DNA from 4 places in the Massilia suwonensis genome. Region 1 is predicted to be linked to each of the others. Evidence: predicted binding sites of a transcription regulator. Region 1 holds the regulator's gene; each other region holds the start of a gene.

Region 1 (7,817 bases):
CATCCAGCTGCTGCAGAAGACGGGCGTGATCACCGCCATCATCAGCGCGAGAAAATCGCCGATCGTGCTGGCGCGTGCGCGCGACCTGGGCATCAACCACGTCTGGCAGGGCCACCACGACAAGCGCGTCGCGTTTGCCGAGCTGCTGGAACAGACCGGCGTCACGGCCGAGCAGTGCGGCTATATCGGCGACGACGTGATCGACCTGCCGCTGCTGACGAAAGTCGGCTTCGCCGTCACCGTGCCGACCGGCCATCCGGAAGTGCAGTACCGCGCGCACTACGTGACGAAAGCCGGCGGCGGCCGCGGCGCCGTGCGCGAAGTGTGCGACATGGTGATGCGCGCACAGGGCACCTACGAGCAGGCGCTTGCGCCTTACTTTGCGTGAGCCTGAACGGATGGCGACCTACGTGAACAAACGGACCGCGCACCGCTGGCGCCTGCTGGCGCTCATGCTGACGGCCGTGTTCTTCGCCTTCGGCAGCTTCTGGCTGCTGCAGGCGATCCAGGCCGAGGATCCCGCGCGGGTCGGCAACAACCTGAACGAGCCGGACTACATCGTCGAGAACTTCAGCTTCGTGCGCATGACGGAGCAGGGTGTGCCGCGCTACGTGATGTCGGGCGAGCGCCTGGCCCACCATCCGGACAACGATGTCTCCGAAGTGAGCAAGCCGGTCGTGGAGAGCATGGCGCCGGGCCGTCCGCGCATGACCATGCACGCCGAGCGCGGCCAGGTGTACCACGGCGAGAACCGCGTCGAGTTGATGGGCAATGTCGACATCGCGCGTCCCGCCACGCCCAACAGCGAAGCGCTGCGCGCCAGGACCGAGGCCCTGACCGTGCTGGCCGACGACGAGATCGTCAAGACGAATCGCCCGGTCCAGATGACGCTCGGCGCCGCTTCCGTCAACGCCGTCGGCCTGGTGGCCGAGAATCCGACCCAGAAGCTGCACCTGGGCGGGCGCGGCACGATCGTCTATCCGCCGCGCCAGAGCGCCGCACCCAACCAATAACAGGAACGACCCCAATGAAAAAAATAGCTGTCGCCGCCTTCGTTTCCCTGCTCTCGCTGTCGCTCTCGCCAGCCCACGCCGAGCGCGCCGACTCGCTCAAGCAGGCCGTCATCAACTTCGACTCGCTCGACGTCGACGAAGTCACGCAGACGCGCATCCTGACCGGCAACGTGGTCCTCACGCGCGGCACCCTGGTCATGAAATCGGACCGCGCCCTGGTGAAGGAAACGCCGGAAGGCTACATGAACGTCACGCTCACCTCGGGCCCGGGCCGCGTCGCGACCTTCCGCCAGAAGCGCGACGGCGGACCTGACCTCTGGATGGAAGGGCAAGCCGAGCGCATCGAATACGACGAGCGCGTGGAAGTGGTGAAGCTGTTCTCGAAGGCGGTCGTGAAGGAGCTGGAAAACAGCCGCCTCACCAACCAGATCGACGGCGCCTACATCTCGTACGACAGCCGGCGCGAAGTGGCGACCGTGCGCAACGACGCCAGCGGCGAAAGCAAGGTCGGCGGCGGCCGCGGCACCCTGATCATCGCGCCGCGCCGTACTGCAACGGGCGCCCCCGCAGCAGCGCCTGCAGCAGCCGTACCGGCAACCCCGGCAGCAACGCCGGCAGCGGCAGGAAAGAAATAATGAAGGATGCACGCGACAACCGCAGTACCCTGGTCGTACGGGGCCTGCAAAAAAGCTATGGCAAGCGCCTGGTCGTGCGCGACGTGTCCCTGGAGGTCGGCTGTGGCGAAGTGGTCGGCCTGCTCGGCCCGAACGGCGCCGGCAAGACCACCTCGTTCTACATGATCGTCGGCCTGGTGCCGTCGGACGCCGGCTCGATCGAAATCAACGGCACCGATATCTCGAGCCTGCCGATCCACCGCCGCGCGGTACTGGGTTTGTCCTACCTGCCGCAGGAAGCCTCGGTGTTTCGCAAGCTGACCGTCGAAGACAACATCCGCGCCGTGCTCGAACTGCAGCACGACGAGAACGGCAAGTCGCTGAGCCGCGCCGCCATCGACGAGCGCCTCGATTCGCTGCTGGCCGAACTGCAGATCGAGAAGCTGCGCGAGAACCCGGCGCTGTCGCTGTCGGGCGGCGAGCGCCGCCGCGTCGAGATCGCGCGCGCACTGGCGACCAATCCGCGCTTCGTGCTGCTGGACGAACCGTTTGCCGGCGTCGACCCGATCGCCGTGATCGAGATCCAGCGCATCGTGCGCTTCCTGAAGGAGCGCGGCATCGGCGTGCTGATCACCGACCACAATGTGCGCGAGACGCTCGGCATCTGCGACCGCGCCTACATCATCAACCAGGGCGCCGTGCTGGCGTCGGGCCGTCCCGACGACATCATCGCGGACGAGTCGGTACGGCGCGTCTACCTGGGCGAACACTTCCGCATGTAGTAACGGATCAGAACCTAAGCGGACCATGAAACAATCCCTGCAACTCCGGACTTCGCAGCACCTGGCGCTCACGCCGCAGCTTCAGCAGTCGATCCGCCTGCTGCAGCTCTCCACGCTCGAACTGCACCAGGAGATCGAGCAGATCCTGTCGGATAACCCGCTGCTCGAACGGCTCGACGATCCGCTCGACCACTCGGTTCGCCTGCTGGCCGACGGCGCCATCAATGCCGCGCCGGCACCGAGCGAAGCGCCTGCGCCGAACGGCGAAGAAGGTGCTCCTGCCCCCGATGCGCCGGAAGGCGGCGAGGGCGGCGACGTCGAACGCGGCGAAGCCGAGGGCGAGTGGGGCGACCTTTCTCGCAGCGGCAATGCCGAAGGCGACGACGACGGCCGTCCGCAGCTGGGCGCGATGGGCGTGACCCTGCGCGAGCACCTGTGCGAACAGATCCGCGTCACCGCCGTCTCGGCGCGCGACCGCGCGCTGGCCGAACTGGTGATCGATGCCATCGACGACAACGGCTACCTCGAAGAGCAGCTCGACGAAATTCACGCGCGCCTGCCGAGCGAACTCGAAGTCGAGATGGACGAACTGCGCTGCGCGCTGGCGCTGGTGCAAAGCCTCGATCCGGTCGGCGTCGGTGCGCGCAGCGCGGCCGAGTGCCTGGCGCTGCAGATCCGCGCCATGCCCGGCGTGCCGCTGGTGACGCGGCGCATGGCTTTGAAGATCGTCGAGGGTTACCTGAACTGGTTCGCGCAGCGCGAATTCACCAAGCTGAAAAAGGCGCTCGACTGCGACGACGAAGACCTGCGCGAAGCGCAGGCCGTGATCCGCCAGTGCAATCCGCATCCCGGCGCGGCCTTCGCATCGAGCGTCTCGGACTATGTCGTTCCGGACGTTATTGTCCGCAAATCGAAGAACGGCTGGAGCGTCTCGCTGAACAACGAGGTGATGCCGCGCCTGCGTGTGAACAACGTCTACGCCAACCTGCTCAAGCAGGGAAAAGGCGAAGGCCAGATGAGCGCGCAGCTGCAGGAAGCGAAGTGGTTGATTAAAAATATGCGCCAGCGCTTCGACACGATCCTGCGTGTTTCGCAGGCAATTGTGGAGCGCCAGAAGAACTTTTTCAGCCATGGCGCGGTTGCCATGCGTCCCCTTGTGCTTCGCGAGATAGCTGATACACTAGGTCTACACGAGAGCACTATTTCTCGGGTAACAACTCAGAAATTCATGCTGACCCCGCACGGCATGTTTGAGCTGAAGTATTTCTTCGGAAGCCATGTCGCCACCGAAGCGGGGGGCGAAGCATCGTCCACGGCGATACGGGCGCTCATTGCGCAACTGACAGGAGCAGAGGACCCAAAGAACCCATTATCCGACAGCAAGATCGCGGAAATGCTCGGTGAACAAGGCATGGTCATTGCGCGCCGCACGGTTGCAAAATACCGCGAGGCACTCAAGATTCCTCCCGTCAGTCTCCGCAAATCCTTGTAACAGCGGCCCCCATGCGCACTCCTTGCGCGGCGCGGGCGCCGCTCACTTTTCAAAGGAGTGTGTATGAATCTCACTATCAGCGGTCACCACCTCGACGTCACCCCCGCCATTCGTGAATACGTACAGAACAAGCTGGAACGCATCACCCGCCATTTCGATCAAGTGATCGATTCCCATGTCATCCTCGCGATCGACAACCTGACTGAAAAAGACAAACGACAAAAGGCCGAGATCAACCTGCGCGTCTCCGGCAAGACGGTGCATGTGGAAAGTGTGGCGCAAGACCTGTACGCAGCGATCGACCTCCTGATGGACCGGCTCGACCGCCAGGTAATGAAATACAAGACGATGTTGAAGGACCATAGTCGTGAGGCGCTCAAGCGCCTGCCTGAAGGCGGAGAGGCCGCTGCCGCGATGTAATTCTCGGCAAGCAAGCACCGTCTGAACGAGGGCGCCGGAAGGGCGCCCTTTTCATTTTGTGCGCGGCGTAGGCGGGCTTGGGTAAAATGCATGTCTTTTCATCTATTGCGCTGACCATGACCGACCACGTCCTCACCCGCGTTGCCAACGGCACCGGCGTCATCACGCTCGACCGCCCGAAGGCCCTGAATTCCCTCTCCCTGGCGATGGTGCGCCGCCTCGCCGACATCCTGCTGGCCTGGCGCGACGACGCGACCGTGTCCGCGGTCGTGCTCGGCAGCAGCAGCGAAAAAGCCCTGTGCGCAGGCGGCGACATCCGCTTCTTCCACGAAGCCGGCCATGCCACGCCGACGGGCGGCAGCGCGCTGCTGGAAGATTTCTTCACCGAGGAATACGCGCTGAATCACCTGATCCATTTCTATCCGAAACCGTATATCGCGATTATGGACGGCGTCGTGATGGGCGGCGGCATGGGCATCGCCCAGGGCGGCCCTGAGACCGGCCTGCGCATCGTGACCGAGCGCACGAAGATGGCGATGCCGGAAGTGAACATCGGCCTGTTCCCGGACGTCGGCGGCAGCCATTTCCTGTCGCACGCGCCTGGTCAGCTGGGCAATTACCTGGGCCTGACCGGGCTGACGATCGGTGCGGCGGATGCGCTGTATGTCGGCCTGGCCGACGTGTTTATTCCGAGCGCGCAGCTGGGGGAATTGAATGCGTTGATCGACGCGACGCCGGGTGCGCAGCTGGCCGACGCCATCCGGGCCTTCGCCGCGCCATTTGCCCTTGACGCGGGCCAGAGCGTATTGGAAACGCAGCGCGCCGCGATCGACACCCACTTCGGTGCCGGCTCGGTGGCCGCCATCATGGCCTCGTTGGAAAAGGACGAGAATCCCTTCCTGCAGAAGGCCGTGGGGGCGATGCGCCAGCGTTCGCCGCTGATGATGTGCGTGACCTGGGAGATGCTGCAGCGTGGCGCGTCGCTCGACGTGGCCGACTGCCTGCGCATGGAACGCTCGCTGGTGCGCCGCAATTTCGACCACGGCGAAGTGCTGGAAGGCGTGCGCGCGCTGGTAATCGACAAGGACAATGCTCCGCAGTGGAATCCGCCGTCGCTGGAGGCGGTGACGCCCGAGATGGTGGATGCCTTCTTCGCGCCGGTGTGGCCGGATCACGCGCACCCGTTGCGGCATTTGGACTAACGATATGGACGCGCACTTGACGCGGAATCCGCGTCAAGAGAACCGTAGGGTGGGCACTCCGTGCCCACGCGGACGCCCCATTTGATCAGTGTTGGTGGTGACCGACGCCGAGCGGTGCGCACAGGTACGACCGCGTGGGCACGGTGTGCCCACCCTACAAAAGCGTTAAGGCCGCGGGTTTTTAAGACTGCTCGCGATGCCGCAGAACCACGCGTTCCGTATCGCCGAAGTAGGCCGCCAGCCGCTCGGCCATGTACACCGAGCGATGCTGCCCGCCCGTGCAACCCACCGCCACCGTCAGGTAGCTGCGGTTATCGGTCTTGAACGACGGCAGCCATTTCTCCACGAACTTGCAGATGTCGTTCAGCATCTCGGTCGCGCTCGGCTGGGCGTCAAGGAAGGCGATCACGGGAGCGTCCTTGCCGGTCAGCGGGCGCAGGGACAGGTCGTAATACGGATTCGGAATCGCGCGCACGTCGAACACGAAGTCGGCGTCGAGCGGGACGCCCACCTTGAAGGCGAAGGATTCGAAGAACAGGGTCAGCGGCGCGTGCTGGACTTCAGCCAGCTCCTTGATCCAGGCGCGCAGCTTATTTGCCGAGGCCTCGGACGTGTCGATCACGTGGCCCAGCTGCTCGATGGCGCCGAGGCGCTCGCGCTCTTCGGCGATGCATTCGATCAGGGTGCGGCGCGAGGCCGGGTTTTCGCCGGGACGCAGGGTGTGCGAGAGCGGGTGGCTGCGCCGCGTTTCGGAGAAACGGGCAACCAGGGAATGGGTGCTGGACGTCAGGAACAGCACCTTGACCTGGTGGCCTTCTTCCTTCAGCGTGCGCACCGTCAGCGGCAGTTCGGTCAGGGATTCAGAGCTGCGCGCGTCGACCGCGACGCCGAGCTTGCCCGTGCCTTCGTTTGAGACGGCCTTCACCAGATGCGGCAGTAAGGCCGGCGGCAGGTTGTCGACGCAGTAGTAACCTGCGTCTTCGAGAACGTTCAGGGCAACCGATTTGCCCGAACCGGAGATACCGGTGATGAGAACAATGTGCATGGCCCGATGATACCGCAACCGTTAGCGCTTTGTCGCCGATCGTCCCATTTTTGACCGGTTAGGCGTGCATGCGTTCCGATCACGCCAGTTAGTGGAGAATGCGCGGTGTAAGGTGGGCAGTCTCTGCCCACGCGGAACGATGAGTCGTGTTTCAATCTCCGCTCATCGCTTGTCTCTGCCGCTCCATGAATTCCTGCAGCGTATCGATCCCGCGCAGCTGCAGGATCGTGTTGCGCACCGCGGCCTCGAGCAGCACCGCGATGTTGCGGCCGGCGGCAACGGGAATCACGACCTTACGGATCGGCAGTCCCAGCACCTCTTCGGTCGGAAAGTGGAAAGGAAGGCGCTCGACTTCCTCGTCCAGCACGCCGCGTTTGACGAGGTGGACGATCAGTTTCAGGCGCATCTTGCGGCGCACGGCGGTCTCGCCAAAAATCGCCTTGATGTCCAGCAGGCCCAGGCCGCGCACTTCGAGCAGGTTCTGCAGCAGCGGCGGGCAGCGGCCTTCGATCATGTTCGGGGCGATGCGCGAGAATTCGACGGCGTCGTCGGCCACCAGCCCGTGCGAGCGCGAGATCAGCTCCAGGCCCAGTTCGCTCTTGCCGAGGCCGGAGTCGCCGGTAATCAAGACGCCGACGCCGAGCACGTCCATGAAGACGCCGTGCATGATCACGCGCTGGGCCAATTTCTTGGATAAGTAGACCCGCAGGAAGTCGATCACCTGCGCGGCCGGCAGCGGCGTCGAGAACAGGGGGATGTTCTGCTCGTCGCAGATGGCGAGGATGTCGGGCGGGGTTTCCAGGCCTTGCGCGATGATCAGGGCCGGCGGGCCGCCGCCGATCAGTTCGCCGATCACGTGGCTGCGCGAACTCGATTTGAGGCGATGGTAGTAATTCAGTTCCTGGTGTCCGAAGACCTGGATGCGGCCGGGGTGGATCAGGTTCAGGTGGCCGACCTGGTCGGCGGCCGAGGCGACGTCGCCGGAGATCAGCCGCTCGCCGCCGGGAAAGCCGGCGAACCAGCCCAGTTGCAGGCTGTCGCGGTTGTCGTCGTACAGCCGTTGGATGGTAAGCGGAGTCTGCAGCATGGCGTCGTCAGGGAAACTGGAGGGAGGAAGGTCTCCCCCGAGTTTAACCCAAGGCCTGCAAGCTAGGTTGCCAGTTGATAATACGTTCGTGGATCGAGCGTGGATCGGTATCGGTGGCCAGCGCCGTGCGGATGGCTTCGTCCGAGAACAGTTCCGCGATTT
Region 2 (7,817 bases), on a different contig from region 1:
CGCGCTCGACGTCACCTATGCGCAAAAGCTGGGCATCAAGCTCGACGAGCTGCTGATCTCGCAGCCGGACACCGGCGAACAGGCGCTCGAAATCACCGACGCCCTGGTGCGTTCGGGTTCGGTCGACCTGGTGGTCATCGACTCGGTGGCGGCACTGACCCCGCGCGCCGAAATCGAAGGCGACATGGGCGATTCGCTGCCAGGTCTGCAGGCACGTCTGATGTCGCAGGCACTGCGCAAGCTGACCGCCTCGATCAACCGTACGAACACCCTGGTCATCTTCATCAACCAGATCCGTATGAAGATCGGCGTCATGTTCGGCAGCCCGGAAACCACGACCGGCGGTAACGCGCTGAAGTTCTACGCCTCCGTGCGCATGGACATCCGCCGTACCGGTTCGATCAAGTCGGGCGACGAGGTGATCGGTAACGAAACCAAGGTCAAGGTCGTCAAGAACAAGATCGCGCCTCCGTTCCGCGAAGCCCACTTCGACATCCTGTACGGAGAAGGCACCTCGCGCGAAGGCGAAATCCTCGATCTGGGCGCCGACAACAAGATCGTGGAGAAGTCCGGTTCCTGGTACAGCTATAACGGCGAACGTATCGGCCAGGGCAAGGACAACGCCCGCCTGTTCCTGAAAGACCGCCCGGCTCTGGCGCGCGAAATCGAGAACAAGGTCCGTGCCGCCCTTGGCGTGCGCGAACTGCCGCCAGTGGCAGCCGATGCAGCTGCCGGCGCAGGCGAAGAGAAGGCGCCGAAGCTGAAGGCTGTTTCGGAGTAATCGGGGCGGGATCGGGTGTCAGTCCGATGCTCGATCCCATCCGATGTGCTGCACCGCGATGCGCCAACCAGTCCTGAGCCTGAAAGCACGTGCCCTGCGCTTCCTCTCCATGAGGGAGCACAGCCGGCTCGAGCTCAAGCGCAAGCTGGCGCGTCATGCGGAGGAGGGCGACGACATCGACGCCCTCCTCGATTTTCTCGAGAAGAACAACTGGCTGTCGCAGGAACGCTTTGCCGAATCGCTGATTCATCGAAAGGCTGGGCGCTACGGTAACAGCCGTGTCATGGCCGAGCTGCAAAGCCACGGCGTCAATGGCGAAGCGCTGGCTGAACTGAAGTCCAATCTCGCCGAGAGCGAGACCGCGCGTGCGCTCGAGGTCTGGCAACGTAAATTCGGCACCGTCGCGCAAGACGCGGCCGAGCGCAGCAAGCAGATGCGTTTTTTGATGGCACGCGGCTTTTCCAGCAGTGCCGTGCGTGTGGCCCTGAAGGGTGCACCCGAGGACGACGAGTTTTAAGGTGCTCTAGATCGTCACCGCTGTCGCGACTGTCCGCGGCTCTCTTAGCTAATCATCTATTCCCAGGCGCCAGCGTGGAGCGCCATCCGGCGATATGCGCCCGCATATTCCTCAACCCCGGATGACGCTGCACGCTGGTTTTTGTTTGTCCAGAAAGTTGTCATCATGAAAACGACTTGTCTCCTCGTCTCCCTGTTCGTTCTTGCCGCCTGCGGCCGTCAGCCGGCTGAGCCGATCGGCATCTACCGGCTCGGTACGGCGGAAAAAACGATGGTGCTCGAGGTGCGGGCCAGCGGCGACTACGTGCTCCAGATCGATGGCCCGGACAGCATGACCGAGGAAATCCGCGGCCGCTGGGACGAGGCGCGCAGCGACAAAGCCGACGCTACGTTCCACGGCCTGGCCTGGCGCGGCGAGCAGCCCGAGCCGGCGCGCGCCCTGTGGCCCGTGAAATTCGACAGCGCCGGCGGCATCTGCATCGACGCCGCGGGATCGCTCTGCTTTACCAAGGACGGCGAGGCCTGACCGTCGGCTTTCATGCAGCGCGGCTACCCAAGATCAATATTGGCAAGCTTGCCACCTTTCCCGCCGACGCGTCCCCGCGCACGCTTTCTGCCCTCATGTTGCAGTGCAACTGGCCCCGGCCTGTGCTAAACTTTCACGGTTTAAGCAGCGCCGCATGAGCGGTTGTCGCCGCAGAAGCTGCGGTGACGTGCACTTTGCACACCGGCTGCATACATTTAATTGCCGCTCCGTCGGCACGGTTTTTATGCCTTTGTCCTCTCCCGCCCCGCGTTCCCTGCGGCATACACGCGCCATTACGGTCGAAGCGTACGCGCGCGACGATGGCCTGTGGGATCTTGACGCGCGCATTCGCGACATCAAGGCACGCGACATCGAACTGGCTTCCGGTACCCGTCCGGCCGGCACCGCCGTGCATGACCTCAGCCTGCGCATCACCATCAACCGTGACCTCGAGATCGTCGACGCCGAAGCCGCGTCCGATTCGGTGCCCTATCCCGGTTACTGCGACACCATCGGCCCCGCCTATAAAAAGCTGATCGGCCTGTCGCTCGCCAAACATTTTCGGTTGCACCTGAAAGACCGCCTCTCGGGCGTGCTCGGCTGCACCCACCTGACCGAACTGGCGCAGGTTTTGCCCACCGCGGCAATCCAGGCCTTCGCCGATGACGCATTCGAGACACGCAGCGCCACGCCACCGGGCGAAGCTGTGCGTCCGTATGAAATCGACCGCTGCCACGCGCTGCGCGCCGACGGCCCCGCTGTGGCAAAGTATTACCCGCGCTGGGTAATCAAGGCCGTACAGGGTTGAGACCGATGTCGAAGTACTTCAATTAACCTATCTAAATCAGTAACAGAAGAAGGGAAGCCAGCATGAAAATCCATGAGTATCAGGGCAAAGAAATCCTCCGAAAGTTCGGAGTGACGGTTCCGCGCGGCATTCCGTGCATGTCGGTCGACGAGGCCGTCAAGGCAGCTGAAGAGCTGGGCGGCCCGGTCTGGGTGGTCAAGGCCCAGATCCATGCTGGCGGCCGTGGCAAAGGCGGCGGCGTGAAGGTTGCCAAGTCGATCGAGCAAGTGCGCGAATACGCGAACCAGATCATGGGCATGCAGCTCGTGACCCACCAGACCGGCCCGGAAGGCCAGAAGGTGCGCCGCCTGCTGATCGAAGAAGGCGCCGACATCAAGAAGGAACTGTACGTCTCGATGGTCACCGACCGCGTGACCCAGAAGGTCGTGCTGATGGCCTCATCGGAAGGCGGCATGGACATCGAGGAAGTCGCTCACTCGAACCCTGAAAAAATCCACTCGATCGCGATCGACCCGTCGGTCGGCCTGACCGATGCTGAAGCGGACGACATCGCGACCAAGATCGGCATCCCTGCCGAATCGCTGGCCGAAGCCCGCCAGAACCTGAAAGGCCTGTACCAGGCTTACTGGGAAACCGATTCGTCGCTGGCCGAAATCAACCCGCTGATCCTGACCGGCAACGGTAAGGTCATCGCCCTCGACGCCAAGTTCAACTTCGACGCCAACGCCCTGTTCCGCCAGCCGGAAATCATGGCTTACCGCGACCTGGACGAAGAAGATCCAGCCGAAGTCGAAGCATCGAAGTTCGACCTGGCCTACATCTCGCTCGACGGCAACATCGGCTGCCTGGTGAACGGCGCCGGCCTGGCCATGGCCACCATGGACACCATCAAGCTGTTCGGCGGCGAGCCGGCCAACTTCCTGGACGTGGGCGGCGGTGCGACGGCTGAGAAAGTCACCGAAGCATTCAAGATCATGCTGAAGAACCCAGGCCTGAAAGCCATCCTGGTCAACATCTTCGGCGGCATCATGCGTTGCGACGTCATCGCCGAAGGCGTGATCACCGCATCGAAGGCCGTGTCGCTGCAAGTGCCGCTGGTCGTGCGCATGAAGGGCACCAACGAAGACCTGGGCAAGAAGATGCTGGCCGACTCCGGTCTGCCGATCATCGCCGCCGATACGATGGAAGATGCAGCCAAGGCCGTCGTCGCCGCTGCAGCTGGTAACGCCTAATTCAAGGAATAAAAAATGTCGATCCTGATCAACAAAGATACTAAAGTCATCACCCAGGGTATCACCGGCAAGACCGGTCAGTTCCATACCCGTATGTGCCGCGACTACGCGAACGGCAAGGCTGCCTTCGTCGCAGGCGTGAACCCGAAGAAAGCCGGCGAAGACTTCGAAGGCATTCCAATCTACGCCAACGTCACCGAAGCGAAAGCCGCTACCGGCGCGACCGTGTCGGTCATCTACGTGCCGCCGGCAGGCGCCGCCGCCGCGATCTGGGAAGCCGTCGAAGCCGACCTGGACCTGGCAATCTGCATCACCGAAGGCATCCCTGTCCGTGACATGATGGCCCTGAAGGACCGCATGGCCAAGGCCGGCTCGAAGACCCTGCTGCTGGGCCCGAACTGCCCAGGCCTGATCACCCCGGACGAAATCAAGATCGGCATCATGCCGGGTCACATCCACCGCAAGGGCCGCATCGGCGTCGTCTCGCGCTCGGGCACCCTGACCTATGAAGCAGTCGGCCAGCTGACCGCACTGGGTCTGGGCCAATCGTCGGCAGTCGGCATCGGCGGCGACCCGATCAACGGTCTGAAGCACATCGACGTGATGAAGATGTTCAACGACGATCCTGATACCGACGCGGTCATCATGATCGGCGAAATCGGCGGTCCTGACGAAGCCAACGCAGCACGTTGGGTCAAGGACAACATGAAGAAGCCGGTCGTGGGCTTCATCGCCGGTGTCACCGCTCCTCCGGGCAAGCGCATGGGCCACGCCGGCGCGCTGATCTCGGGCGGCGCCGACACCGCGCAAGCCAAGCTGGACATCATGGAAGAGTGCGGCATCAAAGCCACCAAGAACCCATCGGAAATGGCACGCCTGCTGAAGGCCATGCTGTAATACCGGACAGTTCTTGTTCTGAAGAGGGAAGCCTGCGGGCTTCCCTTTTTTATTGGTGCATAGACCGGCACAACAATTTTCGTCAGCTGAATTGTTGTCAGACAGAAATTGCACACTGAGTGACAAAATTTGTCATACCAACTAGCTGTAATGACATCTTTTGTCGCTTTTATTGTCATCGAATTATCGATTCCATGCGGAAATGGGCTGGCACGGCGCTTGCAATATAGAGAACGTGGCACGAAGCACTACCAAAACAGACAACCCAATACCTACCCGGAGAACTCCATGAAATCGATGAAAATTGTTAAGAAGACCCAAGCCGGCTTCACCCTGATCGAACTGATGATCGTTGTCGCCATCATCGGCATCCTGGCTGCTGTCGCGATCCCCGCCTACCAGGACTACACCGCCAAGTCGAAGTTTGGCGCCGCACTGGCTGAAGTGTCGGCTGGTAAAGTGGGCTACGATTCGCGTCTGAACGACGGCGACACCGTCACCGCACCTGAACAGGCTGGCCTGAACAAGAAAGCCGACAAGACCGCCAACTGCGAATTCGACGTTGCTGCCGCTCCTGCTACCGGCCTGAGCTGCAAGATCGTCGCCGGTCCGGCAAGCGTGAAAGACCAGGTCATCACCCTGAGCCGCGACGCAACCACCGGCGCCTGGACCTGCGCTGCCACTACCGTGCCGCAAAAGCTCATCGGCGCGACCGGCATCTGCACCGGCAAGACCGCCGGCTAATAGCTGAACTTGCATCCACCAAGACCCCGCTACGGCGGGGTTTTTGTTTTGTCGGCTACGCAAAACGCTCGTGCTCGACCATGCAAAAATGTTCACCCATCTGGCATAAATTGGCAGCAGCCGACAAAACTTGTCACCCCAAAAGCTGTCCAGCGACGGCTTTTGTCACTTTTATTGTTGGGTAATTATTGAACAGGGGCGAAATCAGGCTGGCACGCGGCTTGCAATAGAGAAAGCGTGGCACCAAGCAACGCAACAGACACCCCCTCTCTACCTGACCGGAGTAACACCATGAAATCGATGAAAATTGTTAAGAAGGCCCAAGCGGGTTTCACCCTGATCGAACTGATGATCGTCGTCGCGATCATCGGCATCCTGGCTGCTGTCGCCATCCCTGCTTACCAGGACTACACCGCCAAGTCGAAGTTCGGCGCTGCCCTGGCTGAAGTGTCGGCCGGTAAAGTCGGTTTCGATGCCAAGCTGAACGACGGCGAAACCATTGCCGCGCCGGAAGACGCAGGCCTGGCCGCTGCTGACAAGCCGACCGCGAACTGCACCTTCGGCGCCAGCGCCACCACCCTGACCTGCAAGATCGTCGCCGGTCCTGCCAGCGTGAAAGAGAAGACCATCACCCTGACCCGTGACGCCACCAGCGGCGCCTGGACCTGCGGCGCAAATGTCGCCCAGAAACTGATTGGCCCGGAAGGCGTCTGCAAAGCTTCGTAATACCGGCCTTGCCTGACTCAAGAACCCCGCTTCGGCGGGGTTTTTGTTTTTGGCTGCGTCTCCTCAATCGTGCTCTGGCGCTCACGGTTATCGTTGCGGACTCTTCAACCACCGGAGAATTACCGTGACACGCACGAACCTTGTGAGGAAGAAAGAAGCAGGCTTTACCCTGGTCGAACTGATGATCGTCGTCGCCATCATCGGAATCCTGGTGACGATCGCGATTCCCGCCTACCAGGACTACATGGCGAAATCGAAGTTCGGCGTGGCCCTGGCCGAAGTCGCCGCCGGCAAGGTCGGTGTCGATACCCGCCTCAACGATGGCGAGACCGTCGCAGGGCCGCAAGACATCGGCCTGGCCGCCGCCGACAAGCCCACCGCCAACTGCAAGTTCGGCGCGGCCGCCAACACCGAGGCCGCCAGCCTGACTTGCCAGATCGTGGCCGGTCCCGCCAGCGTCAAGGACCAGACCATCACCCTCACGCGCGACAAGGATAGCGGCGTCTGGAGCTGCAGCGCGCCGACCGTTCCGCAAAAGCAGATCGGCCCCGAAGCGGTCTGCAAGGGCAAGGCCGGCTGATCCACCAATAAAAAACCCCGCCGCAGCGGGGTCTTGCATTGCAGGCGACGCGCCTCAGACGATCTTCTGCCGGTCGGCCAGCAGCGCCTCATAGGTCATGTTCTGCAGCAGGGTGTAGTGCCCCGGATCGAGGTCGATGAATTGCAGGCCGTAAGTGTACAGGTCGCTGTCGTCGGCCGCCTTGGCGACGTTGACGTTGCGGATCGCCGCGCGCGTCGACACCCGCACTTCCTGGTCGTCCGGCGGCGCCTTCAGCGAGAACTGCAGCGTGATCTGCTCTTCGTCAGCCGGCAGGCGGTTCGGAGACACCACCAGGGCGCCGCTCACCGACAAATTCAGGATCGTGCAGGCCAGCGGTTTGTTGTGGGTGCCGCTGCCGTGGATCTGCGCGGGCAGGTCGACCTTGACCCGCATTGCCGTGCGCAGGCTGGTGCCCTGCACCGAGGTCGGAAAGGAAACGTGGACATAGTACAGGGGCCGCGCGAACACGCGCTCGACGGTGCAGGCGAAGGAACAGACCTTGATGCCCGAGAACACGCGGATCGTCAGGCGCTCGCCCTCGGCCAGTGCGATCGGCGCGCCGCTTTCCATCGGGATCTTGAGGATGATGTACTCATCCTTGACGTAGCCGATCAGGCTCGAGAAGTGCTGGACCGGCTTGACGCGGCGATGGGTGATGAGCTGCAGGCGCGTGCCGACCTGGAGATTCATGGTCTCGAAGTCGACATCCTGGGGTTTGAGCTCGTTCGCCTGTCCGACGTGCATGCAGTAGGTACTTGAAGTAAAAGCCTTTGGTCTGGCAAGGGCAGAATCATACCATTCCATTAGATAACCAAAAGCAATTAATTTGACGTTTGTCGTAAAAAAACCCGCCATGCGGCGGGTCGATTTCGGGTCAAATTGCCAAAATCATTGCTTCAGGTGCTGGTCGAGCCAGCCGATCACCGTGTGGTGCCAGAGCAGCGAATTGGCCGGCTTCAGCACCCAGTGGTTTTCGTCCGGGAACA
Region 3 (7,817 bases), on a different contig from region 1:
GGCCAGCGAGCGCGCGTGCTGGGCGATGAGCAGCGCACCCCCGAGCACCAGTCCAAGCGCGGGCAGCGCCAGCCACAGGCGCGGCCCCGGCTGCCAGGCGACGGCGGCAATCCGAGGCCTGCTGCGCACGCGCCCCGCACGCAGGTTGCGCGCGCGGCGCCATGCGCGGCCGCTTCCGGCCAACCCGGCCAGTCCGGCAAATACCGTGGCGAACATCGCTTCTCCCTCATCGCACGGCCGGGATCGGCCGCGTCCGCCCGTGTCTAGCGGAGGGGACGGGAAAAGCACGCCGTTAGCGCCGAGTTGAGCGACGTTGCGAGCGGCGCGTCGCACCCGCTTTTGTGCAGGCCATCCCGCTTTTCATGCACCTCGTCGCAATCCGATGGAGACAGGAAGGTCCTTTGGCTACAGTGCACACATCGCAAACCCACCCGCAAGGAGAAACACCGTGAACCTCGCCAAGCACATGGAAGCCGTTTTCGTCGTTGCCCTCGCCGCCGCCAGCTGCGCCAGCTTCGTCGGCAGCCCGCTGGAACAGGCCCAGGCCCGCCCGGCCGCCATCCAGGATTCGAGCATCGCCACCGAAACCAAGATGGCCGTGGTGGTGGTCAAGGGCAAGCGCCCGGGCACCGAACAGCCGACCGTGCTGGCCGAGCGCAAAGCCGGGAGCCGCATTTGATTGCCCGTGTGCGCCGGGGCGCCTGATCAGGCGTACCCGCGCACTCCTTCTTCCTTACCCCGCCTCACTTCTGTCGTACCCAGCTGCTGCAATCTGTTTCAGTTGTAAGCACATGCGTCAAACGCCCCATTTCGCTCAAGCGATTGATATATTGAATCATCCGCTTTTGGAGATGGAGAACGAACATGAAATCCCCCTTCGCCCTCGCTGCCCTGATCGCCCTCGGCGCCGCCTATGCGCCCCTGCCGTCGATGGCACAGAACGTCGAACTCTACATCGGCTCGGCCCCGCCGGCCCCGCTGTACGAACGCGCGCCCACCGTGCGCCGCGGCTACATCTGGTCGCCGGGTTACTGGGAGTGGCGCGGCCACCGCCACCACTGGGTACCGGGCAGCTACATCGTCGAACGTCCGGGCTACGTGTACGCGCCGCCGGCCTGGCAGCAACGCGGCGGCCGCTGGTACATGCAGCAGGGGTACTGGAGCCCGCGCGGCGACGGCTACCGCGGCCAGGGCTTCTACGACAATCGCGGCCGCCACGACGGCTACCGCGACGGCTATGCCTACCGCGACCGTGACCGCGACGGCGTGCCGGACCGCTACGAGCGCCATGGCCGCATGGGCGGGCGCGATACCGACCGCGACGGCATCCCGAACCGCTACGACCGCGATCTCGACAACGACGGCGTGCCGAACCGCCGCGACCGCGACATGGACGGCGACGGCGTCCGCAACGAGCGCGACTACCGTCCGGACAATCCGTACCGCCGATAATCGACGGCTGTCCTCCACCAAGCGCCCTGCGGGGCGCTTTTTTGCGTGCGCGATAAAAGCGGTTATGCTGTCGCGATGACCGAACTCGACCGCCTGCAAGGCGCCGCCAACCGTACCGAACTTGCCGCCAGCCGCAAGCTGGCCCTGCAACAAGAGCTCCCGCTGGAACAGGCGCTGCGCATCACGCTCGCCGCCAGCGCCGGCGCCGCCGGCCTGCCCGCCCTGCTGGCCGAACGCGCCGCCCTGCGCGAAGCCGAACGCGCCCGCGCACTGGCGCGCCGATCCGCCCGCGCCGCCGCGCTGGCCCTGCGCCAGGCGCGCCATGCCGGTGCGCCGACCGCCTGGCGCGCCTGGTTCGACGGTTCGGCGCGGCCCAATCCGGGCCGCTGCGGCATCGGCGCGCGCCTGCTCGGACCGAACGGCGAACTGGTCGAACTGTCGCAGGCAGCCGGTTACGGCAACAGCAGCGAGGCCGAGTACCTGGCCCTGATCGCCGTGCTGGAAGCGGCCCTGGCCCAGGGCGCGCGCGAGCTCACCGTCTACGGCGACAGCCGCGTCGTGCTCGACGACGTCGCCGCGCCGCCGGCTAAACGCGCCGCCGTGCTGCAAGCCTACCGCGAACGCGCGCTGGCCCTGCTGGCGCGCCTGCCCGGCACCACGCTGCGCTGGGTGCCGCGCCACAAGAACCTCGATGCCGACGCGCTCTCGCAGCGCGCCAGCAGCCCACCCGAACTGGAGTCCGATGCTGTCCCCTGAACTGAGCGCCTGGCGCCCGCGCCTGGTCGCCCTCGCCGCTTCCACCGCCGCGTCAATGGCCGATACCGATGGCGCCCACGACGCCAGCCACCTGGAGCGCGTCTGGCGCAGCGCCCAGGCCCTGCTCGAATACCACCCTGACGCCGACGCGCTGGTCGTGATGGCCGCCTGTTATCTGCACGACCTGGTCAACCTGCCGAAGGACCACCCCGAGCGTGCCCAGGCCTCGACCCGGGCGGCGCAGCTGGCCCGCAGCGAACTGGCCAAGCTCGGCTTTCCCGCCGGCCGGCTCGACGGCGTCGCCCACGCGATCGAAGCGCACAGCTTCTCGGCCGCGATCGCGCCGCGCACGATCGAGGCGAAGATCGTGCAGGATGCCGATCGCCTCGACGCCCTCGGCGCCGTCGGCCTGGCGCGCATGTTTTATATCTCGGGACGCATGGGCCGCGCGCTGGCGCACCCGGGCGATCCGCTCGCACTGGAGCGCGCCTACGACGACGGCGCCTGGACGCTCGACCACATCATGGTGAAGCTGGCGCGCCTGCCCGGCATGATGCAGCTGGAGGCCGGCCGCGCCCTGGCCGAGCGGCGCCTGGCGCGCCTGCTGGCCTTCCGCGACGAGTTCGCCGCCGAGTGGCTGGGCAAGGCCGCATGAGCGCCGTGCTGCCGCCTGCAACGAAGGCCCCGGCCGGCAAGCTCGGCTTCGTGCTGGTCAGCGTCTTCATCGACGTGCTCGGCATCGGTCTGATCATTCCGGTGATGCCGGTGCTGGTCGGCCAGTTCGTGCCAGGCCGCGACGAGCAGGCGCTGTGGTACGGCGTGCTGGCGGCCGTGTTCGGCCTGCTGCAATTCCTGTTCATGCCGATGCTGGGCGCGCTCAGCGACCGCGTCGGCCGCCGTCCCGTGCTGCTGTACTCGATGGGCGGGATGTGCCTGAACTTCCTGGTCACGGCCTGGGCGCCGAGCCTGGCCTGGCTCTTCGTCGGGCGCGCGATCGGCGGCGTGTCGGCGGCCAGCATGTCGGTCGCCTCGGCCTACGCCTCCGACGTCTCGACGACGGAGAACCGCGCCAAAAGCTTCGGCAAGATCGGCGCCGCCTTCGGCATCGGTTTCATTTGCGGTCCGGTGCTGGGCGGCCTGCTGGGCGAGATCTCGCTGACGCTGCCGTTCTGGGTGGCCGCCGGCCTGGCCGGGCTCAACCTGGTCTACGGCTGGCGCTTCGTTCCCGAATCCCTGCCCGAGCGCGTGCACGGCCCCTTCGACTGGCAGCGCGTGAATCCCCTGCACGCCTTGAAACGCCTGTTCGGACGCAAGGACGTCCGCGGCCTGGTGATCGTCTTCACGCTGAGCACCTTCGCCCAGATGATGACGCAAGGCACCTGGGTGTTGTATACCACCTTCCGCTTCGGATGGAGCCCGCGCGACAACGGCATCGCCCTGTTCTGCGTCGGCCTGGCCACCGTGATCGTGCAGGCCTGGCTGCTGGCCGTCCTGCTGAGGCGCCTGGGAGAAGCGCGCCTGGCGGTGCTGGGCCTGGCGTCGGGCGCGATCACCTATGTGCTCTACGGCCTGGCGACCCAGGGCTGGATGATGTACCTCTTCATCTGCTGCAACCTGCTGGCCTTCGCCGCCGGACCGGCCCTGCAGGGCATCGTCTCGCGCGCGACCGACGCCGGCGAGCAGGGAGAACTGATGGGCTCACTTCAGTCGATCAACAGCATCGGCGTCGTCCTAATGCCCCTGGTCGGCTCGGCCATCCTCGGCGCCGTGAGCCACCTGCCGCCGAGCGACCCGCGCATCGGCAGCACCTTTTTCCTGTCGGCCGCGATGCAAGCGCTGGCCGTGCTGGCGGCGCTGCGCTACTTCCGGCAGCGACGCAGGCGAGATGCCGCATGAAAACGCGTTTTTCCTGTCGAAAATCTTTACAGTGAGTAAACGCAATTGGACATGCAAAAACGCAACTAATTGATTTTTATAAAATATTTCCAGCTGGCACGGTTGTTGCTAAAGAGGAAGCAGTTCCAACCACTACCTGAGAGACAAGAACATGAGCATTCTGAAAAAACTCGGCTGCGCTGCAGCCATCGCCCTCGCCGCCGGCGCCGCGCAGGCAGAAGTCATGAACAACTGGACCTTCAACCCGATCGGCGGCGGCCTCGAAACCGGCCGCAACATCATTGAATACCTGGACGTCAACGGCAACGGTTTCATCCAGCTGACCAACACCGGCCCGACCTCGTTCAGCTTCGTGGAACACGCCGTGTTCAACATCGTCCAGGCGGACGGCAAAGGCGGCTTGAGCTCGCTCTTCCCGGTCGCCTACGCAGGCGGCAACATCACCGCGACGATGGAAGCAAAGGGTACCGGCAACTTCAGCGGCGCCTTCCAGTTCACCAGCGGCACCATCCGCATGTACCAGAACCCGGTGAACGACAAGTACGCCGGCACCGATGGCTACTATGGCGCCAACCTCGGCAACCTGATCGGCGAGTTCACGATCCTGGCAGGTGGCGGCGGCCGCGTGAACGCCAACGGAGACCCGACCAACAATGGCGACGTCAGCGTCTTCGCTACCGCGGCGAAAGGTGCGCTGGCTCCGGGCTACTTCTACAACAACAAGGACGTCGACATGTCCCAGTTGAAGAATTTCGCGTTCGCCTTCACCAACGCCAATACCGTCGGCTCGCCTGACAAAACCCTGGTCAGCGAACTCGTCTGCCAGTACTCCGGCTATACCGGCGCAGGCTGCCTCGCAGGCGCCACCCCAGGCACCTACAGCAACGTTCCAGGCAAGCAGTTCCTGGTCAGCAACAACGGCCAGTTCAAGTTCAACGAAGTGCCTGAGCCAGGTTCGGTCGCCCTGTTCGGCATCGCCCTGTTCGGCCTGGGCGCAATGCGCCGCCGCGTGAAGTAATTCACGTAGGCACCCGCTGCACTACAATGGCCCGGCTCTGCCGGGCCTTTTTTATTCCTCCACGCATATGAATGGATTCGTCATCGCCGCCGTCCTGTGCGCGGCCCTGATGCACGCGCTCTGGAACGTCCTGCTGAAACGGCACGCCGCCAGCGGCGTGCCGACGATGGCGATCGTGGCCGGCTCCGGCCTGCTGTGCGCCGCCGGCCTGCCCTTCGTGGCCGCGCCCGCTCCCGCCAGCTGGCCCTTCATCGCCGCCTCCGCCCTGGCGCAAACCGTCTACTACCGGCTGCTCGCCGCCACCTACCGCGACGGCGACCTCAGTCACGCCTACCCGCTGATGCGCGGCTGCGCGCCGCCCCTCGTCGCCCTGGCCGGTCTCGTCATGGGCGAACACCTGCGCCCGGGCCAATGGCTGGCCCTCGGCCTGGTCTGCGGCGGCGTGCTGGCGATCTTCCTCGACGCCCGGCGCCAGGCACGCGCGGACAGGCTTACGACCAGCCGCACCACGCTGCTGGCGCTGGCCACGGCCTGCGTCATCGCCCTGTACACCTTGATCGACGGCGTCGGGGTGCGCCGCTCCGGCGCGGCGGCGGGCTACACGATGTGGCTGTTCGCGCTGACCGCACTGGCGCTGGTGGCACAAGGGACGGCGCAGGAACGCCGTGCGCTGCTGGACGCGGCGCTTCGCCGGCCCGGCCTGCTATTGGGCGGCGGCGCATTGTCCGCGGCTTCCTACGGGATCGCGCTGTGGGCGATGACGCTGGCGCCGGTGGCGCTGGTGGCGGCCCTGCGCGAGACCTCGATCCTGTTCGCGGCGGCGATCGCCGCGCTGGTGCTGCGCGAGCGCATCGGCCGCGCGCGCCTGCTGGCGGTCGTATTGATCGCCTGCGGCGCCGCCGCGATGCGTTTAAGCTAGCGGACCGTTCAGAACTTCAGCTCCAGGGTCGCGCGCACGCTCGGGCCGGCCTTGAAGCGGGTCTCGCGCTCGACCAGTCCGCGCCCCTCTTCCAGGAAGCTGCCCTGGTTGACGAAGTCCTGGCCCAGCAGGTTCGACAGGGCCACGCGCAGCTGGTACTTCGGATTGAACTTGTAGAGCGCGGTCGCTTCCAGGTCGCGCCGCGTCTGCAGCGTCGCCGTCTGGCGGTCGGAGATGCGCACCAGGCCGCCCTGCTTCCAGACGAAGCTGGCGCCCGTGGTGAGCTGGCCGGTCTTGTAGTCGATGCCGAGGGTGCTCGACAGCGGGGTCTGGCCGTCGATGCGGTTGTCCGGACCGGGCACGCCGTCCACCTTCGACCAGTTGGCCGACACGCTGGCGCGCAGGTCGATGGCCGGCGCATCTTTCACCAGCGCCTTCAGGGGGAACTTGGTTTCCAGTTCCAGGCCGCGGGTGCTGGCTTCGCCGGCATTCATCGGCATCGCCACCCAGCGCGCGCCGTCGAAGTTCACGAGCGAACGGGTGTAGCCGTCGATACGGCGCATCGAGCCGCTGATCGAGAACAGCGCGCCCTCGGCCCAGTAGTGCTCGTAGGATGCGTCGAAGCCGAGCGCCAGTTCCGGCTGCAGGTCCGGGTTGCCGGCGAAGTCGGGATCGGTCGAACGGTTGTCGATCGAGGTCTGGCGGCGCGGGATCAGCTGCTGGAAGCTCGGCGCCTTGTAGGTGCGGGTGACGGCGAAGCGCACCTGGTCGCCCTTGGTGTCCGGGATCTTCCACAGGGTCTGCAGCACCGGACTCCAGACGCTCGAGCGCGAGCGGCCGGTGTCGAAGGTATTGCCCTCGGTCGTGGTGCGGATGCCTTCCCAGCGCGCGCCCAGGTAGACCGACAGGCGCGGCGTGAGGCTCCATTCGTCCTGCGCGTACAGGGCCAGGCGCGCGACCTTCGAGGTCGACTCCTCGCCTTTCGGCAGCGCCGGGAAGACGCGCGCGCCCGCCTCGAATTCCTCGCGGCTGTCGTTGCGCACCGACCAGCCGCCATCCCAGCCCATGCCGAGCTGGTGGCCCTGCATGATGGTCTTGCTGTACTTGCCGACCGTGGTCGCGCCCTGCTCGTCCGCTTCCAGGTGCACCAGGTTGTCCACGGCGCGCGGTGCGCCGGCCGGCGTCCAGCGCCGATTGTCGGTCGTGTTCCAGCCGCCGATCAGGCTGGCCTTGACGTCGAGTTTGGCGCCGTCGGCCAGCTTGTGCACCCAGTTCACTTCGGTGCGCACGACGTCGTTGTCGCTGCGGACGGAACTGTCCAGTACCGGATACGGGGCCGGCGCGCCCAGGGTCGTGCTGGTGGTCTGCCGGTTGTGCAGGCGGAAGCGCGCCGAGTTCACGAAGCTTTGCGAGGTCAGGGTGTCGCCGCCTTCGAGCGCCCAGTTCAGGCGCGGCGCCAGGTTGAACAGTTTCAGGCGGCCGTCCTCGGCGCCGGCGATGTCGCGCATCTGGACCGGGACGCCGACCGCGTCGAAGGCATTCTCGTCGCTGAGGACGTCGCGGCCGAACTGTTCGGCCATCACGCTGGCGGCGACCGAGTAGGACATCTTGCCCAGCTTGTCGGACAGCTGCAGGTTGGCGGTCGGGCCCTGGAAACCGCTGCCGGTGCGGGCGCCGATCTTGAATTCGCGCTGGCCGGCGCGCACCACTTTCTTGAGCACGATGTTGACGGTGCCGGCCACCGACTGGGTCGAGTATTCGGCGCTGGCCGCGCGC
Region 4 (7,817 bases), on a different contig from region 1:
TTCCAGACGAATATCCTGGCGCTGAACGCGGCGGTCGAAGCGGCGCGTGCCGGCGCCGAAGGACGCGGCTTTGCGGTCGTCGCGGCCGAAGTGCGCAACCTGGCCCAGCATTCGGCCGCGGCGGCCAAGGAGATCAAGGGCCTGATCAACACCTCAGCCGGCGAAATCGAAGCGGGCACCGGCATCGCGCACGGCGCCGGCGATACCATGCGCGCCGTGCTGGAGAAGGTGAACGCGGTGGCCGACATCCTGGGCGCGATCCACGGGGCCAGCGAACAGCAGGCGCAGGGCGTGGCGAAGGTGGGAAAGGCCATCGCCGAGATCGACACGTCGACCCAGCAGAACGCGGCGATGGTCGAGGAAGCGGCGGCTGCAGCCGCCGCGATGCGCGAACAGGCGGCCGCCCTGTCGGCGCTGGTGGGCACCTTCCAGCTGCGCCAGCAGGCGGGCGAGCCGCGCCTGCTGGCCGCCTGATTACACCTGGGCCAGGGCGCGCTGCAAGTCGCGGCGCTGGTCTTCCAGGTGCTCGATCCCGACCGAGAGCCGGATCAGGGTGTCGCCGATGCCCAGTTCCGCGCGCTGGGCCGGCGGGATGGTGGCGTGGGTCATCAGGGCCGGATGCTCGATCAGGCTCTCCACGCCGCCCAGGCTTTCGGCCAGCGTGAATACCCGGCAGTTCTCCAGGAAGCGGCGCGCGCCCGCCAGGTCGGATTCCAGTTCGATCGAAACGATGCCTCCAAAACCCGCCATCTGGCGCCGCGCCAGCGCATGCTGGGGATGCGACTCCAGGCCCGGATAAAACACCTTGCGGACCTTCGGTTCGCGCTCCAGCCACTGCGCCAGCGCCAGGGCGTTCGCATTGCTGCGCTCGACCCGCAAGGCCAGGGTCTTGATCCCGCGCAGCACCAGGAAGCTGTCGAAGGGCCCCTGGATCGCGCCCACCGCGTTCTGGATGAAGCCGAGGCGCTCGCCCAGTTCGGCGTGGTGCGGCGCGTCGCCGACCACGGCGACGCCGCCGATCACGTCCGAATGCCCGTTCATGTACTTGGTGGTCGAGTGGACGACGATGTCGATGCCCAGTTCCAGCGGGCGCTGGTTGATCGGGCTGGCGAAGGTGTTGTCGCACACGGTGACGATGCCGCGCTCGCGGCAGAGTTTGGCGATCGCGGCCAGGTCCGCGAGTTTGAGCATCGGGTTGGTCGGCGTCTCGACCCAGACCAGGCGCGTCTCCGGCGTCAGCGCGGCGGCCAGTGCCTCCGGATCGGCCAGGTTCACGTAGCTGAAGCGGTGACCGGCGCTGGCGCGGCGCACGCGTTCGAACAGGCGGTAGGTGCCGCCGTACATGTCGTCGCCGGCGACGATGTGCGAGTTGGCCGGCAGCAGCTCCAGCACCGCGGAAATGGCGGCCAGGCCCGAGGCGAAGGCGAAAGCCGCGCTGCCGCTTTCGATGTCGGCCACGCAGCGCTCCAGCGCCCAGCGCGTCGGGTTGTGCGAGCGGCCGTAATCGAGGCCCTTGTGCACGCCCGGGCTTTGCTGGACGAAGGTCGAGGTGGCGAAAATCGGCGGCATCACGGCGCCGGTGCTCGGCTCGGGCGACTGGCCGCCGTGGATGACGCGGGTGGCGAGATGGTAGTGGGTATCTTGATCGGTCACTGGATTCACGATAAGGTCCTGCGCAGGTGGTTGAGGAGGTCGAAGCGGGTGATCAGGCCGTAGAAGCGCTCGCCGTCCTGGACCACGGCGGTCAGGCCGCGGTCGAGGATGTCGCGCAGCTGGGCCATGCTGTCGGAAGGTTTCAGCGTCTGCAGCGTGGAGGTCATGGTGCTGGAGACCGGCGTCTGGAAGCGCGAGGCCTCCATCGTCACGTGCAGCAGCAGGTCCGATTCGTCGATGATGCCGACCAGGCGGCCGTTCTCGATCACCGGCATCTGCGCCAGGTCGCTCGAACGCATGCGGTTGAAGGCGGTCAGCAGGGTGTCGGTGGGACTGACCGTGACGACTTCGCCGGCATCGAAACGGCGCCCGACCAGGTCGCGCAGGTCGCCCGTTTTCGGCCGCTGCAGCAGGCCCTGGTCGACCATCCAGCCGTCGCTGTACACCTTGGTCAGGTAGCGTGTGCCGGTATCGCAGACAAAGGTGACGACGCGTTTCGGACTGGTCTGGGCGCGGCAGTATTTCAGCGCCGCGGCGAGCAGGGTGCCGGTCGAGGAGCCGGCCAGGATGCCTTCGTGCTGCAAGAGGGCGCGCGCGGTGCCGAAGCTTTCCTCGTCGGTGATCGTATAGGCGCTCTTCACGCGCGACAGGTCGGCGATGCCGGGAATGAAGTCCTCGCCGATGCCTTCCACGGCCCACGATCCGGCTTCTTTCGCCAGGTGGCCGGTGTTGACGTAGTCGGCCAGGATCGAGCCCTTCGGGTCGGCCAGCACGAATTCGAGATCCGGCTGGACGCGCGCGAAATAGTTCGACAGGCCGGTCAGGGTGCCGGACGAACCGACGCCGACCACGATCGCATCGAGCTCGTGGCTGGTCTGTTCCCACAGCTCGGGTCCGGTCGTGGTTTCGTGGGCGCGCGGGTTGGCGGGATTGTTGAACTGGTCGGCGAACCAGGCGCCCGGAATTTCGCGCGCCAGCCGTGCGGCCACGTCCTGGTAGTACTCGGGATGGCCCTTGCCGACGTCCGAGCGGGTGAGGTGGATTTCGGCGCCCAGCGCCTTCAGGTGCAGCACCTTCTCGGCCGCCATCTTGTCGGGCACGACCAGCACGACCCGGTAGCCCTTGATGCGGGCCACCAGCGCGAGGCCGAGACCGGTATTGCCGGCAGTGGCCTCGACCACGGTGCCGCCGGGCTGCAGGCTGCCGTCGCGTTCGGCCTGCTCGATCATGGCGCGGCCGATGCGGTCCTTGATCGAGCCGCCGGGGTTTTGCGATTCCAGTTTCAGGAACAGCTGGCACGGACCGGTATCCATGCGGGTAACTTGCACCAGCGGGGTATTGCCGATCAGGGAGAAGATTGCCGCTTGAGACGCATCTTGCTTACTGGCGTCCATATTGCCTTGCATGTCGCGTTGCATGTTGCCTCCAGAGAGACGCCTTGTGGGCGTCGCGAGCGCGGATGAGCGGGCGCAGATGGGCACCCGGCCGTGGTGAAAAAGACATGGTACGGCGGTTTGGAGAACAGGTGTTTGCATTTGCGCGAATCGCGATCGCGCCTTCTCCGGGCCGCCGGGGCGCCACCTTAACACGGGACATTGTTGATTAAAAAGCTAGATAAACGCATATCAATATGCGATTCATCAGGCGTGCGCGTGCAGCCTGGAGCTAGGATGGCTGCCGCTCTTCCGGCGCAAAACTTGTCAATTTTTCCAGTTATAAATGTTATACTGGAGCACTATTTTTTATATGACTAATCCCATGACCAAACATCTGCTTGCCCTTGCTGCCGCCTGCACTCTCACCCTATTGGGCGGCTGTGGAGGGAACAATGATGGCGTCCAGCTCGGCGAATTCCCGGCAATCAGTGTGGCGGAGGGCGACACGATCGACTTGAAGGCGCCTAGCTCGAAAAGTCCCGCTCCTTTCAGTTTTAGCAGCAGCAACCCGGCCATGGCCGAGGTCAGCGGGACTAAGCTGATCGCCAAGGCGGCTGGTACCGGTACCATTACAGCCCAGCAGGGGCAAATGGGCAGCTATAACCCAACTTCGACCAGCACGACCTTCACGGTGGTAGGTTATGTGAATCAGGGTGGCATGGTATGGATGCCTCCTACTGCAGGCGCGATGAATTGGGACAATGCGCAGGCGTTTTGTACGAACTCGACGATCAAGGGTCTTACAGAATGGCGGCTGCCAACCCAGGCCGAGCTGGCCGCGTTGACCGCTTCTGCCGCCCTTACGGGGCAGGGCTGGCCCTTGTCCGATACCTGGAGCTCGAATCCAGGTTCGCTCGCAAAGACCCATGTTGCCTTCAACATGACGACTAAAACGCCGGCCCCGCTCGCGGACGCCAAGACGGCTGCCGTCACCTGTGTGAAGCAAGCAGGCTAGCCGCTCCGCGTGTTTCTAAGTCTCTGCCTTCAGCCGCCGCCACAAGGTCGTGCGGCTGATGCCGAGGTGGCGCGCGGCCGCGTCGCGCTGGCCGCCGAAACGGGCCAGCACGTCGGCGATGTTTTCTGATGGGGCCTCTTCAAGCACCGTTGCTTCAGGCAGCGCAAGTCCCGCCGCGCCGAGCTCCGGCGCAATCCCCAATAAAAAATTCGGCGTCAGCGCCTGCAGCGGCTCGGCCGCCAGGAACAGGGCCAGGCGCTCCATCAGGTTGCGCAGTTCGCGCACGTTGCCCGGCCATGCGTAGCTGGTGAGCAGCGGCGCACAGGCCTGGATTTCGGCGTGCAGGTTCGGATGCGGCTTCGCGCCCAGGGCCGCCAGCGACTGCTTGAGCGACCACTCGGCGAGCGGCACGATGTCCGCCACCCGCGCGCGCAGCGGCGGCAAACTCAAACGCAGCACCGCCAGCCGGTAGAACAGGTCGGCGCGGAAGCGCCCCTCGCGCACGCGCGCTTCCAGGTCGCAGTGGGTGGCGCTGACGACGCGCACGTCGATCGGCACCGGCCGCGTGCCGCCGACCCGCATCACTTCGCGCTCTTCCAGCACGCGCAGCAGGCGGGTCTGCAGGCCGAGCGGCATTTCGCCGATCTCGTCCAGGAACAGGGTGCCGCGATTGGCCGCCTCGAACAGGCCGGCGTGGCCGCCGCGGCGCGCGCCCGTGAACGCGCCTTCCTCGTGGCCGAAGAGTTCCGATTCCAGCAAGGACTCCGCGATCGCGCCGCAGTTTACGGCCACGAACGGCCGGTTCGCCCCCAGGCTGCGCGGCCCCTCGCGGTGGATGGCCTGGGCCACCAGTTCCTTGCCGCTGCCGGTCTCGCCCTGGATCAGGACCGTGGCCGGCGAGCGCGCATACAGCACCACGGTCTGGCGCAGGCGCTCCATCGCTTCGGACTCGCCGCGCAGGTCGTTGAGGCCGCGCCGCGCGCGCCGCGGTTCGTTGGCCGGGCCGCGCCGGATGCGGTTCGCCTCCAGGTGGGTCAGGCGCGCCAGCTCGATCGCGTCGTCGAAGGCCTGGCGGATGGTGGCGGCCGAGTACAGGAAGATACCGGTCAGGCCCGCCTCTTCGGCCAGGTCCGTGATCAGGCCGGCGCCGACGATGACCTCGATGCCGGCCGCCTTCATTTCGTCCATCGCCGCACGCGCATCCTCGCGCGTGACGTAGCTGCGCTGGGCGACGCTCAGGCCGAAGGTGGCGCTGAACTCGGCCAGCTCGGGCAGCAGCTGCTGGTAGGTGATGACGCCGATGCGCGGCGAGATCTTGCGGGCACGCGCCAGCGCCTGCATCACGTCGTAGCCGCTGGCCTTGGCGACGATCACCGGCGCCGACACCCGTCCGCGCAGGTAGGCGCCGTTCGAGCCGGCCGCGATCACCACGTCGCAGCGCTCGTTCGCCATCCGTTCGCGGATGTGGCGCGCCGCCTCGTCGAAGCCGAGGTCGATCGGCTCGATGGTGGCGAGATGGTCGTACTCGAGCGTGATGTCGCGGAACAGGTCGGCCAGGCGGGAGACGGAAACGGTCCAGATGACGGGCTTGTCGGCGTCTTGCGGAACAGGAGAAAGAGGGCGCATGTTGCAATTTTAGCGCAACGGCGTTTCATGTGTTTCATCCTGCAACACCGAGTGAAACATCAGCGTGAACCGCAAGCTGCATATGGACGAGCCAAGTCCTTGAAACGATGTCGTTTTTCCCGGGTCGAAGGAGCAGGGCAGGGCTGGCACGGTCCTTGCAAAATGAAGCGCATCGTTCACGTTTTACCCAGGAGACCCCATGATCCAATCCGCAGGCGCTGCGTTCCGCAAAGCCGTCCAGGAAGAATCGCCGCTGCAAGTCGTCGGCGCCATCAATGCCAACCACGCGCTGCTGGCCAAGCGCGCCGGCTTCAAGGCCATCTACCTGTCCGGCGGCGGCGTCGCGGCCGGCTCGCTCGGCCTGCCCGACCTCGGCATTTCGAACCTGGACGACGTGCTGACCGACGTGCGCCGCATCACCGACGTCTGCGACCTGCCGCTGCTGGTCGACGTCGACACCGGCTTCGGCTCCTCGGCCTTCAACGTCGCCCGCACCGTGAAATCGATGATCAAGTTCGGCGCCGCAGCGATGCACATCGAAGACCAGGTCGGCGCCAAGCGCTGCGGCCACCGTCCGGGCAAGGAGATCGTCTCGAAGCAGGAAATGGTCGACCGCATCAAGGCGGCAGTCGACGCGCGCACCGACGAGAACTTCGTGATCATGGCGCGCACCGATGCGCTGGCCGTGGAAGGCATCGACGCCGCCATCGAGCGCGCCGTCGCCTGCGTCGAAGCGGGCGCCGACATGGTGTTCCCGGAAGCGATGACGGATCTCGCCATGTACTCGCGCTTCGCGAAGGCCGTCGGCGTGCCGATCCTGGCCAACATCACCGAATTTGGTTCGACCCCGCTGTTCACCGTCGAGGAACTCAAAACGGCGGACGTGGGCATCGTGCTGTATCCGCTGTCGGCCTTCCGCGCCATGAACAAGGCGGCCGAAAACGTCTACACTGCGATTCGCCGCGACGGCAGCCAGCAGGCCGTGGTCGACACCATGCAGACCCGCGCCGAGCTGTACGAGCGCATCGGCTACCACGACTTCGAGCAGAAGCTGGACGCCCTGTTCGCCGCCCAGAAAAACGCATCACAAGATCAATAACGATACCAGGAGATCACCATGACTGAACAAGCACCAGCCTTCAAGCCAAAAAAATCCGTCGCCCTGTCCGGTGTCGCTGCCGGCAATACCGCGCTCTGCTCGGTCGGCAAGTCGGGCAACGATCTGCACTACCGCGGCTACGACATCCTCGATGTCGCCAACTCCTGCGAATTCGAAGAGATCGCCTACCTGCTGGTGCACGGCAAACTGCCGACCGCCGCCGAACTGAAAGGCTACAAGGCCAAACTGAAGTCGCTGCGCGGCCTGCCGCAGGCGGTGAAGCTGGCGCTGGAAGCGCTGCCGGCCGGTAGCCACCCGATGGACGTGATGCGTACCGGCGTCTCGGCGCTGGGCTGCGCGCTGCCTGAGAAGGACGACCACAACATCGCCGGCGCGCGCGACATCGCGGATCGCTTAATGGCATCGTTCGGCTCGATGCTGCTGTACTGGTACCACTACAGCCACAACGGCAAGCGCATCGAAACCGAGACCGACGACGATTCGATCGGCGGCCACTTCCTGCACCTGCTGCACGGCACCACGCCGCCGGAAGAGTGGGTGCGCGCGATGCACACCTCGCTGATCCTCTACGCGGAACACGAGTTCAACGCCTCGACCTTCACCGCGCGCGTCATCGCCGGCACCGGTTCCGACATGCACTCGGCGATTACCGGCGCGATCGGCGCGCTGCGTGGTCCGAAGCACGGCGGCGCGAACGAAGTCGCCCTGGACATCCAGAAGCGCTACGAAAACGCCGACGAAGCCGAAGCCGACATCCGCAACCGCGTGGCGAACAAGGAAGTCGTGATCGGCTTCGGCCACCCGGTCTACACCATCAGCGACCCGCGCAACGTCGTCATCAAGGAAGTGGCGCGCTCGCTGTCGCAAAGCGCCGGCTCGATGAAGATGTTCGACATCGCCGAGCGTCTCGAATCGGTGATGTGGGAAGTCAAGAAAATGTTCCCGAACCTCGACTGGTTCTCGGCCGTTTCGTACCACATGATGGGCGTGCCGACCGCGATGTTCACGCCGCTGTTCGTCATCTCGC

Evidence for each region. The regulator sigma-54, encoded in region 1, starts transcription at its own class of promoters, with help from an activator protein. The targets are predictions, from matches to a motif close to TGGCANGNAANCTGCTTT.
Region 2: a site for sigma-54 is predicted at 4,969-4,986, ahead of ACFPQ5_RS19465 (pilin). Genes of this name have one in related genera too.
Region 3: a site for sigma-54 is predicted at 4,199-4,216, ahead of pepA (flocculation-associated PEP-CTERM protein PepA). Genes of this name have one in related genera too.
Region 4: a site for sigma-54 is predicted at 5,815-5,832, ahead of prpB (methylisocitrate lyase). Genes of this name have one in related genera too.

What each region holds. Positions count from the first base shown of each region.
Region 1 covers NZ_JBHSMR010000015.1:162,303-170,119, reverse strand. Annotated here, with positions in the region: gene ACFPQ5_RS24320 (KdsC family phosphatase) at 1-388, shown strand, start outside; gene lptC (LPS export ABC transporter periplasmic protein LptC) at 411-1,013, shown strand; gene lptA (lipopolysaccharide transport periplasmic protein LptA) at 1,028-1,648, shown strand; gene lptB (LPS export ABC transporter ATP-binding protein) at 1,648-2,409, shown strand; gene ACFPQ5_RS24300 (RNA polymerase factor sigma-54) at 2,435-3,901, shown strand; gene hpf (ribosome hibernation-promoting factor, HPF/YfiA family) at 3,965-4,321, shown strand; gene ACFPQ5_RS24290 (enoyl-CoA hydratase/isomerase family protein) at 4,438-5,523, shown strand; gene rapZ (RNase adapter RapZ) at 5,705-6,568, opposite strand; gene hprK (HPr(Ser) kinase/phosphatase) at 6,720-7,655, opposite strand; gene ACFPQ5_RS24275 (PTS sugar transporter subunit IIA) at 7,699-7,817, opposite strand, start outside.
Region 2 covers NZ_JBHSMR010000013.1:2,526,126-2,533,942, reverse strand. Annotated here, with positions in the region: gene recA (recombinase RecA) at 1-781, shown strand, start outside; gene recX (recombination regulator RecX) at 840-1,298, shown strand; gene ACFPQ5_RS19485 (hypothetical protein) at 1,464-1,823, shown strand; gene ACFPQ5_RS19480 (DUF2889 domain-containing protein) at 2,068-2,631, shown strand; gene sucC (ADP-forming succinate--CoA ligase subunit beta) at 2,694-3,863, shown strand; gene sucD (succinate--CoA ligase subunit alpha) at 3,879-4,760, shown strand; gene ACFPQ5_RS19465 (pilin) at 5,049-5,504, shown strand; gene ACFPQ5_RS19460 (pilin) at 5,796-6,230, shown strand; gene ACFPQ5_RS19455 (pilin) at 6,355-6,810, shown strand; gene ACFPQ5_RS19450 (flagellar brake protein) at 6,865-7,575, opposite strand; gene ACFPQ5_RS19445 (S9 family peptidase) at 7,720-7,817, opposite strand, start outside.
Region 3 covers NZ_JBHSMR010000014.1:638,266-646,082, reverse strand. Annotated here, with positions in the region: gene ACFPQ5_RS23320 (penicillin-binding transpeptidase domain-containing protein) at 1-216, opposite strand, end outside; gene ACFPQ5_RS23315 (hypothetical protein) at 449-679, shown strand; gene ACFPQ5_RS23310 (YXWGXW repeat-containing protein) at 865-1,452, shown strand; gene ACFPQ5_RS23305 (ribonuclease HI family protein) at 1,528-2,208, shown strand; gene ACFPQ5_RS23300 (HD domain-containing protein) at 2,195-2,863, shown strand; gene ACFPQ5_RS23295 (TCR/Tet family MFS transporter) at 2,860-4,104, shown strand; gene pepA (flocculation-associated PEP-CTERM protein PepA) at 4,256-5,122, shown strand; gene ACFPQ5_RS23285 (EamA family transporter) at 5,190-6,041, shown strand; gene ACFPQ5_RS23280 (TonB-dependent receptor plug domain-containing protein) at 6,050-7,817, opposite strand, start outside.
Region 4 covers NZ_JBHSMR010000014.1:155,169-162,985, forward strand. Annotated here, with positions in the region: gene ACFPQ5_RS21035 (methyl-accepting chemotaxis protein) at 1-474, shown strand, start outside; gene ACFPQ5_RS21040 (trans-sulfuration enzyme family protein) at 475-1,662, opposite strand; gene ACFPQ5_RS21045 (pyridoxal-phosphate dependent enzyme) at 1,659-3,071, opposite strand; gene ACFPQ5_RS21050 (Lcl domain-containing protein) at 3,412-4,044, shown strand; gene prpR (propionate catabolism operon regulatory protein PrpR) at 4,060-5,670, opposite strand; gene prpB (methylisocitrate lyase) at 5,870-6,769, shown strand; gene prpC (bifunctional 2-methylcitrate synthase/citrate synthase) at 6,788-7,817, shown strand, end outside.